2 regions of the Streptomyces sp. NPDC059832 genome follow, and region 2 is predicted to be linked to the other one. Evidence: riboswitches for the same ligand, from Rfam matches in the RefSeq annotation. Region 2 holds a riboswitch; the other holds the start of a gene.
The links. A riboswitch is a leader RNA that binds a small molecule or an ion and turns the genes downstream of it on or off. The one in region 2 is predicted to bind cobalamin.

Region 1: linked by a shared signal. The riboswitch ahead of metE (5-methyltetrahydropteroyltriglutamate--homocysteine S-methyltransferase) and the one ahead of ACFV8T_RS28750 (prenyltransferase/squalene oxidase repeat-containing protein) in region 2 are both predicted to bind cobalamin.

The regions. Positions count from the first base shown of each region.
Region 1 is NZ_JBHWIY010000022.1:479-5,435, forward strand. It holds gene ACFV8T_RS30425 (MFS transporter) at 1-1,071, shown strand, start outside; gene ACFV8T_RS30430 (hypothetical protein) at 1,359-1,778, opposite strand; cobalamin riboswitch at 2,080-2,297, shown strand; gene metE (5-methyltetrahydropteroyltriglutamate--homocysteine S-methyltransferase) at 2,456-4,774, shown strand.
Region 2 is NZ_JBHWIY010000019.1:79,753-84,709, reverse strand. It holds gene ACFV8T_RS28750 (prenyltransferase/squalene oxidase repeat-containing protein) at 1-2,338, opposite strand, end outside; cobalamin riboswitch at 2,540-2,680, opposite strand; cobalamin riboswitch at 2,773-2,847, shown strand; gene ACFV8T_RS28745 (hypothetical protein) at 2,970-4,382, shown strand.

The sequences.
Region 1 (4,957 bases), on a different contig from region 2:
CTGATCATGTACCGCGTGGGCGCCCGTTGGTGGATCACCCGGATCATGCTGACCTGGGGCGTCATCTCCGCCTGCATGGCCTTCGTACAGGGTGAGAAGTCCTTCTACGCCATGCGGCTGCTGCTCGGCGCCGCCGAGGCCGGGCTGCTGCCGGGCATCCTGCTCTACTTCACCTACTGGTTCCGCTCCGAGATCCGCGGCAGGGCCATCGGACTGCTCCTGCTCGGCGCCTCCATCGCCAGCGTCGTCGGGAACCCGCTCGGCGGACTGCTCATGGAGATGGACGGGCTCGGCGGCTGGCACGGCTGGCAGTGGATGTTCGTCATCGAGGGGGTCCCCTGCCTCTTCCTGGCATTCGCCATCTTCCGGTTCCTGCCCGACGGCCCGGCCAAGGCGCCCTGGCTGACGGCGGAGGAGGCCCGGCTGGTCCAGGACGCGGTCACCCGCGAACAGGCCGAGGGCGCCGAGGCGGCCGGCAACGGCTCCGGATCCGGCTCCCTGCTGACGGTGCTGCGCGACAAACAGATGCTGCTGGCCATCTTCGCCAACTGGACCCACCAGGTCGCCCTGTACTCCGTCGTCTACTTCCTGCCCGGCATCATCGGCGGCTGGGGCGATCTCTCGCCGTTCACCATCGGCCTGCTGACCGGACTGCCCTGGCTCACCGCGGCCGTCGGTGCCGTACTGGTGCCGCCGCGCGCGACGACACCCCGGCGCTCCCGCAACTTCGTGGTGGTCGGACTGCTGATGATGTTCACCGGCCTCATCGTCGCCGCCGTCGCCGGTCCCGTGATCGCCCTGCTCGGCTTCTGCTTCACCGGCCTGGCGTTCTTCGTCGTCCAGCCCCTGCTGTTCAACTTCCCCGCCACCCGGCTCTCGGGCAAGACCCTCGCCGGCGGCCTGGCCCTGCTCAACACCATCGGCATCACCGGCGGCTTCGTCGGCCCGTACATCATGGGCTACGCCGAGGACGCCACCGGCAACCATCTGTCCGGCCTGTGGGTGTCCATCGTCCTGCTGGCCCTCGGCGCAGTGGCGGCCACGCGGCTGCGCTTCTCCCCCAAGTCCTGAAGCGCGCTCCGGGGCGCGGGCCGGCCCGGGACCTCCCCATCGGCCGGGGCGGTCCCGCGGGCGCCCGCGCCCCGGAGCAGGTCCGGTTCCAACCTGACCACCTTGCCCCCGGAGACATCGGCCGCGCCCCACGGCCCGAGCCGGACGGACCGGGACCTGCCACGGCGACTCCCGGACGACGCGCGCCCTGGACCGACATCGTTGCCGATGTACGTGTGCTCGGCGCCGGTCCCGCATCCCGCGCCGTTCACGCTGTCTGCGATCCCTCTCGGGCGCACGTGCGCCCGTCAGTTGAAAGTCGTGTCGGAGAAATTCTGCTGCTGCCCCTGGATGACCGGGCCGGTCCGGGCGCCCTCGCTGACGCTGTTGTGAACTGTCACGGTCGGCACACCCGCCGCTGCGGGGGCGAGTTCATCCAGCAGGAGTCGCAGTTCCTGTGCTGCCGCCGGGTCCGCCCGCAGCGCTCGACGCAGTCTGAGCCGCCACTCGTCCTCGATGTCCTCCGCGACATCCGGCGCCTCACCGTCACGGGCCGAGATGAGTTCCGCCCGGGACGCTTCGAGTTCTTCGTCCACACCACCGGTTTCCTCGCCCCGAGCGAGGAAACGTGCCACTCGCGCCCGCGTCTGTGTCCAGGCGTCCGAGACCATGAGCCCCATCAAGGTCGTCGCCCCCGTCTCCGCCAGCGCCGCCAACTCCGCTTCCACGATGCCCCCGTTGTGTCGCCGTCGCGCTGCGCGCGTGTGAAGTTGCTCCTCCCACGGTAGAGAGCGGACGAGCGCTTCGGAAGCACGCCCAGGGGCGCGGCGCGGCCGAGAACCAGCCATCGGGTCGAGGATCACCGAGGCGGCGGTGTCACGCCGCTCGGGGAAGGTGCGACGCCGGAGGGTCGTGTGGCGGCCGGTGGTCCGTCGCGCGCCCCTTCAGCCTGCCCGGCCGGACCGATCCCGTGGCTCATGTCACGTTCCGGAATGTGAACTGCGGTGCCCCGGGAGCGATCCGCCCTCTAGTCTGGCCGGTGCAGCTGGTTCGCCCTGCCCGCCAGGCAGGCGCGTCGTAAGAGGGAACCCGGTGGGAATCCGGGACTGCCCCGCAGCGGTGAGCGGGAACGACCGCCGTCATACGCACTGGATCCGGACGGATCCGGGAAGCGACGGCCAGTAGGTGTCTGCCCTCGGCAGATGTGCCCGCGAGTCCGAAGACCTGCCCGTTGCCCGCACGCGACCCCTCGTGTGCGGATATCCCGGTGACCTCGTGGGCGGGTCGGCGTACATACCGGACGGAAGACCGCACCCATGGCGTGCGCATCCGTCCGGTTCGTCATCCCTTCGCGTCCGTGTCCCGTCCCGGGATCTCAAGGAGTCATCTCGCGAAGGAGATTTCCGTGACAGCACAGCCCGCAGCCGCGGCAGCACACGCCACCGTGTACGGCTACCCCCGCCAGGGTCCGGACCGGGAACTGAAGAAGGCCATCGAGGGTTACTGGAAGGGCCGGGTCACCGCCGACGCCCTCCGGGAAACGGCGGCCGGCCTGCGCCGGTCCAACTGGCGGCAACTGGCGGACGCCGGTGTCCACGAGGTGCCCACCGGCGACTTCTCCTACTACGACCACGTCCTGGACACCAGCGTCATGATCGGCGCAGTCCCCCGCCGGCACCGTGAGGCCGTCGAATCCGACGCGCTCGACGGCTACTTCGCGATGGCCCGCGGCACCCAGGACGTGGCGCCGCTGGAGATGACCAAGTGGTTCGACACCAACTACCACTACCTCGTCCCCGAACTCGGCCCGGACACCGTCTTCACCACCGACTCCACCAAGCAGGTCGCCGAGCTGAAGGAAGCCCTCGCGCTCGGACACACCGCCCGGCCGGTGCTCGTCGGCCCCGTCACGTACCTGCTGCTCGCCAAGCCCGCCCCCGGGGTGGCGGCCGACTTCGAACCGCTCACCCTGCTGGACCGTCTGCTGCCGGTCTACGCGGAGGTACTCGGCGATCTGCGCGCCACCGGCGCGGAGTGGGTCCAGCTCGACGAGCCCGCACTGGTCCAGGACCGGACGCCGGCCGAGTTGAACGCCGCTGCCCGCACGTACCGTGAACTCGGCGGCCTGACCGACCGGCCCAAGCTGCTCGTGGCCTCGTACTTCGGCCGGCTCGGCGAGGCGCTCCCCGTACTGGCGAAGGCCCCGGTGGACGGACTGGCACTGGACTTCACCGACGCCGCCGCCGCCAACCTCGCGGACCTCGCCACCGCCGGCGGGCTGCCCGGCAAACGGCTCGTCGCGGGCGTGGTCGACGGCCGCAACATCTGGATCAACGACTACGAGAAGTCGCTGGCCACCCTCGCCACACTTCTCGGCCTCGCCGACCGGGTCGACGTGGCCGCCTCCTGCTCCCTGCTGCACGTCCCCCTCGACACAGCACCCGAACGGGACATCGACCCCCAGGTCCTTCGCTGGCTCGCCTTCGCCCGGCAGAAGACCACCGAGATCGTCACTCTGGCCAAGGGGCTGGCCAGGGGCACCGGCGCCATCGCCACGGAGATCGCCGCCAACCGGGCCGACCTCGCCTCACGCGCGCACTCCCCCCTCACCCGCGACCCCGCCGTACGCGCCAGGACCGCGGCCGTCACCGACCTCGACGGCCGTCGCTCCCAGCCGTACACCGAGCGCGCCGCCGCCCAACGGGCCCACCTCGGACTGCCGTTGCTGCCCACGACCACCATCGGCTCCTTCCCGCAGACCGACGAACTGCGCACGGCCCGCGCCAACCTGCGCGCGGGCCGGATCGACACGGCCGGTTACGAGGAGCGGATCAGGGCCGAGATCGGCGAGGTCGTCGCCTTCCAGGAAAAGGCCGGCATCGACGTCCTGGTGCACGGCGAACCCGAACGCAACGACATGGTCCAGTACTTCGCCGAACAGCTCACCGGCTACCTCGCCACGCAGCACGGCTGGGTCCAGTCCTACGGCACCCGCTACGTCCGGCCGCCGGTGCTCGCGGGTGACATCTCCCGCCCCGAACCGATGACGGTGCGCTGGACCTCGTACGCCCAGTCGCTCACCGACCGTCCGGTCAAGGGCATGCTGACCGGGCCGGTCACCATGCTGGCCTGGTCCTTCGTCCGCGACGACCAACCGCTCGGCGACACCGCCCGGCAGGTCGCCCTCGCCCTGCGCGACGAGGTCGACGACCTGGAAGCCAGTGGCACCTCGGTCATCCAGGTCGACGAACCCGCCCTGCGCGAGACCCTCCCCCTGCGCGCGGCGGACCACGCCGCTTACCTGGAGTGGGCCACCGAGTCGTTCCGTCTCACCACCAGCGGCGTGCGTCCGGACACCCAGATCCACACCCACATGTGCTACGCCGAGTTCGGCGACATCGTCCAGGCCATCGACAACCTCGACGCCGACGTCATCAGCCTGGAGGCCGCCCGCTCCCACATGCAGGTCGCCCGCGAACTCGCCGCGCACGGCTACCCGCGCGAGGCCGGACCCGGTGTCTACGACATCCACTCCCCGCGCGTGCCCGATGCGGACGAGGCCGCCGCCCTGCTCCGCAAGGGGCTCAAGGCCATTCCCGCCGAACGGTTGTGGGTCAACCCCGACTGCGGTCTGAAGACACGCGGCTGGCCCGAGACCAAGTCGTCCCTGGAGAACCTGGTCGCCGCGGCCCGCACGGTACGCGGGGAGCTGCCCGCGTCCTGACGGCAGGCGCCCGACGGGCCGGGGCGCCCACGAGCGCCCCGGCCCCGGTACGACACACGGTGCGCGGCAGCAGAGGCGAAGCCAGGTCCTGTCGTCAAAGCCGCCGTCTGCCGTACCGCCGCCGTCCGGGCGACGACGGCAGTTCGACGACAGGGCCCAGGACCGGCGGTCTTCCATGACTTC
Region 2 (4,957 bases):
GCCCTTCCTTCGCCACGTTGAACCCGCCGTCGTTGTTCTGCTGGCCCGCGAGGAACTTCCGGGCCTTGGCGATCTCGGTGGCATACCGCTTCCCTTCCAGGGCGAGCCCCTGGACGGCGAGGGCGGCGGAGTTGACGGAGTCGCCGGCCGCGCCCGGGAAGCCGCCGTCGGACAGCTGCTTGCTCGCGATCCAGGTCAGCGCCTTGTCGACGGCCTTGTCGGCCTTTTCACCACCCACAAGGTCCAGCGCCATGGCCGCGATGGCGGTGGAGTCGACATCGGCGTCCCCCGTGGCGGGAATCAGGCTGGGCCAGGCACCACTGCCGTGCTGAAGGCTCGCCAGGTACGCGATCGGCTTCTGGGCGGCTGTCTTCTCGTCGGCTCGCAACTGGGCCATGATCGCCAGCGACTGGGCGAAGACGGAAGGGGCATAGGTGTAGGCCCCCTTGGCGGCACAGCTGCGGTCCGGAGCCTTGCTCGGCCCGGTGCACACCGCCTTGTCGAGAGCGGCGACGAGGTCCTTGCCGCCGAAGGAGCGCGGGTCCCGGCCGACGGCCTCGGCCAGCAGAGCGACCTTGCCGATGGAGCCGCCGAGTGCGTACTTCGTACCTGTCCCGGTCCAGTCCTGGAGGGTCCTGCCGTCGCCGTCCTTGCCGCCGTCGTCGAGGAAGTCGACGATGCCGCGGAGCTTGTCGTTGTCCAGTCCGGTGGCCGCGAGTGCGTAGGCGCCGTCGATGGTGAGGCCGAAGTCGGCGCGGGAGGCACCTGGGCCGGCCGCGTAGTACCGGCCCTGCTTGAGGTTGGCCGCGCTGGTGAGGTAGCCCACGCCCTTCTTCAGGTCGGGGCCTTCGCTGGCCGGGAGGGTCGGGCCGCCGGGCGGTCCGGTCGTCGGCGGGTCCGTCGGGTCCGGCTTCTTCGCCGTGAGCCGGGTGAGGTCGGTGTCCGCCCCGGCCAGGACCGCCGGGCCGGTCGGGTAGAGGGCCGCGACGGTGGCGCCCTCGTCGAAGCCGAACCCGCCGCCGTCCAGCTGTTCGCGCGAGAGCCAGGAGACGGCCGCATCGGCCTGCGCGGTGTCGCCGAGAGCGCGGAGAGACTGCGCGGCGTACCCGGTGGCGTAGACGCTGCCGGACGTGGCCCCGGTGTAGCCGGGGAAGGAGCCGTCCTCGCGCTGCGCCTTCTTGAGATAGGTCCGGGCCTTCGTCACCGCCGTGTCCTGGCCGTGCGCCTCATGCAGCGCGAGGGCCACAAGGCCGGTGGTGGCGGGATCGCCGTCGCAGTTCTCGCCGGGGCGGATCAGGATGCTGGTGACCCCGCCGTCGTCGCACTGCAACTGGGTCAGCCGCTCGACGGTCTCGGCCGGAGGTTCGGTGCCGTCCCGGAGCAGGGCGAGCACGGCAAGTGCCTGTCCGTCCGCGTAGGTTGCGTTCCTGAAATCGCCCTTGCCGGTACAACCGGGGGTGGGACTGCCCGAGTCGGGGCCCGCGGCACAGATGTTGTCCACGAGGTCGGCGATCAGGTCGTGGCCGCCGAAGCGGTGCGGGTCGGCGCCCGTGACCTCGGCGAGAAGGGCCAGGCGTGCCGCGGCCGCCGCGTCGGGGGCCTGGTCCTTGCCCGACGGATAGGTGTAGTCGTCGGTGTGGGAGGCGAGGAAGGCGGTGATCTTGTCGAGAGTCGCGCTGTCGCCGTCCGCCGCGGCCAGCGCGTAGGCCGCCTCGGTGGTCAGGAGGTAGGCGGGGGTGTCGGCGCCGTCGTCAACGACGCGTTCGCCGTCCTTGAGCGTGCCGGCGACCCAGGTCGCCGCCGCCGCCACGTCGATCTCCCCGGCCGGGACCGTGGGCGTGCCCCCGGGGTCAGGAGTCCCGGTGCCGCCACCGGCGCGCACCTCGTCGGGGGTGAACGTCGGCTTGCCGGTGGTGCCGCCGATGTCGGTGCCGCCGAACACCCAGGCGTCGACGTCGCCGTCCTTCGGCTTGCGGTCCATGGCTCCGTACTGGCTGTACGTCCACGTGTGCTGGCCCGGCGAAGCGATCCAGTACGACCAGTAGGCCGTGGCCGGCGGGGTGAGTACGCAGGACTCCTGGTCCGTGGTCGGGTACTGCGTACCGGAGCCGAGGCCGATGCGGCAGATGAACGCCGGGCCGTCGTGCTGAGTGCCCTCGGTGGTGAATCCCGCCTCGTGGAGGAGTTCGTATCCGGTCGTCGGCGTCGTGTCGCAGCCGCGCTCGACCTTGCCTGCGAAGGGGCCGAAGTCGACAGCGACGATCGCGCCCTTGGTGGCTGTGCAGTCGCCGAGCGGGTCGGCCGCGGCCGGGGTGATGGTGATGAGTGTCACGCACATGGCAAGCAACAGGAATGCCACTGGTTTCAGGGACAGGCATGCCCTGCTCCCCGCCTGTCGGTCTCTTCGTTGTGCGGTCCCCACCGCAGCCCCCTCGCCTCTGTCTCCGTGGGGACATGAACGTGGCTGAGGCGGCCTCGGCCACGCGTGGTTCACCGCATGGCAGGGCTGGTCGACCACGCCGTAGTCCACGACGGCGCTTCTCGCTGAAGATCAGGCTCCAGGCATTCCGGCTCGCCCGGTGCTACCGGGCCTACGGTTGCGGGTCAGCGCCGGATTCTGACCGGCTTCCCCTGGAACTCAGTGCGTATGAGCCGGATTGGAGCACGCAGAGTGATACCTCGTCAAGACACCGGCCAGGGACGTGGAAGGGCCGCCTGAGGGGCATCTGGCGGGACGGCAGCGCGTCCGGTAGCGTCCTGCGCTGCCACGTGGGGGAACCCGGTGAGAGTCCGGGGCTGACGCGCAGCGGTGTGGGACGGCTGGGGCCGTTCCGAGCCCGAATGCCCAGGCGGCGACGCACCACAGGAAGCCGGTCCACGCGTTCGGGCGGCGGCCCTGCCTGCTGTTGTCTCCCGCCCGGGAAGGCCGTGGGCCCAGGGCGGCGCGCCCCTCATCCCAGGAGCAGGCCATGTCCCGTCCTTTGATCCCACGTCGTCTTGCGTTCACGGCGACCGCCTCCGTCGGGGCGCTCTGTCTGAGCGTCCTGCCGGCCGCTGCCACTGCCACACCGGTCCAGATCGCCACGTCGAGGACGAACGGTGTCACGTACCTCAAGTCCCTTCAGTCGTCGGATGGTTCCTACGCCGGGGCCGGACTGTCGAACGAGTGGGCGTTCAGCGCGCTCGCCTCCGCCGGCACCGCGGCCGTCGACGTCACACCTGGCGGCGACACCACGAAGAACGCGAGATCCGTGTACCGAACCCTGCTGTCGACGGCCAGCTGGCCGTCCGCGACGCCGGTGGTCACCGACTACGAACGCGCCACCCTCAACTCCTACGCGGCGGGCATCGACCCGGCCCGCGTCTCCGCCTCACGCAATCTCATCGGCGACATCTACAGCTACTGGCAGAAGGCCGAGCCCGGATACTTCGGCCCCTCGGCGAACTTCAACGGGACCGTGTTCGCCGCGCTCGCCCTCGGCGGCGCCCGGACGCAGGCGGGAACGCAGCGGATACCCAAGTCCCTGCGCGACTCCCTGATCACCCGCATCCGCGCCAACCAGCACAACGACGGCGGCTGGAACTACGGCAAGGCCGAAGGTGATCCGGGACAGCTCGGCTCGGCCGGCGATGTCGACATGACCGGCGCCGCGATGGCCGCGCTCTGTGTCTCCGGCGTCCCGAACACCGATGCGGACATCGTCCAGGCCAAGGCGTTCCTCAAGAGCAAGCTGGTGCCGGGCAGTGGTGCGTTCAACGCCATGTTCGGCGTCAACACCGACTCCAACGGCTGGGCCGTCTCGGGGCTCAACGCCTGCGGCATCAACCCGCAGACCGGCGATTTCCTCACCTCCGCGGGCAGGACACCCGTGGACTTCCTCATCGCTCAGCAGTTCAACCCCGGTGGCGGCTTCAAGTACCTGCCTGGTGACACCGAGCCGTCCGCCTACGCATCCATCGACGGACTCCGCGCCGTCGCGGGAGGCGGCTTCACCGCCACTCCCCCGGTCCCCGCCACCAGCGGGGCACCCCAGTGGGTGGCCCGGAGCACCTTCGCCTCCGGCACCGCCACAGAACTGGCCCTGACCGTGGACGACGGCGCGGGCGGCTTGAAGGTGTGCTCCGTCGCCTTCACCCCCACCGGCACCACAACCACCCTCGGCGCGGTTCTGGACTCGGCCACGACCGCGGCCACCCCGTCCGGCTGCGTGAGCGGCGTGACCCCCTCCTCCGGAACAGGCACGATCACCGCTCTCAACGGCAAGTCCAACAGCGGGTCGAACACCTGGAGGGTCAGCGTCGACGGTTCGGCGTTCACCGCAGCCGACCGCGGCAAGGTGATCAACGCGGGTGACACCGTCGCTCTGCGCTGGGGCGCCTGAGCCCAGGGAACGTACGGAATCGTGGGAGCGCTCAGGTCTTGATGTGAGCCACGCGTCGGTCGATGGAATCGGCCCGGTCGGCGTGTGTCGCCGGGATGCCGGGCCGGCCCTGCCACGGGAGCGGGCCGGCCCCCCGGCGGCACTCGATGCCGGGTGCGTCGAGCCGGACCAGGTGTGCGCAGCCGTACGCGGAAGTCGTGGAAGTCGATGCGCACGAGGCTTGCGGGCTTGCCGGGCCGGGGGCTGCCCTTGCGCGGGCCCATGCCGACGACGAGCTCGTCCGGGCGATCGATTGCACCCGGCTGTCCGGCCTGCTCGCCTTCGTCCGTCCCGGAGGCACCCGCTCCATGGCGGGCATCTGGAGCAGACCGCGCTGCGGACGGCGGGACCCGGCAGGGGGAACGGTGGATTCGGCCATGGGTGGGGGGCTTCCAAAGAGGCTTTGGTCAAGGCGCTTCGGCGAATCGAGGTGCACCCATGCCGCCGTCACGAGGAACGGACGGAGAACTCCCGGCCCTCGCCCTACCGCCGCACGACCGGGACCGGCGGCGCCAGGACATGGCGGTGCGGCCGGC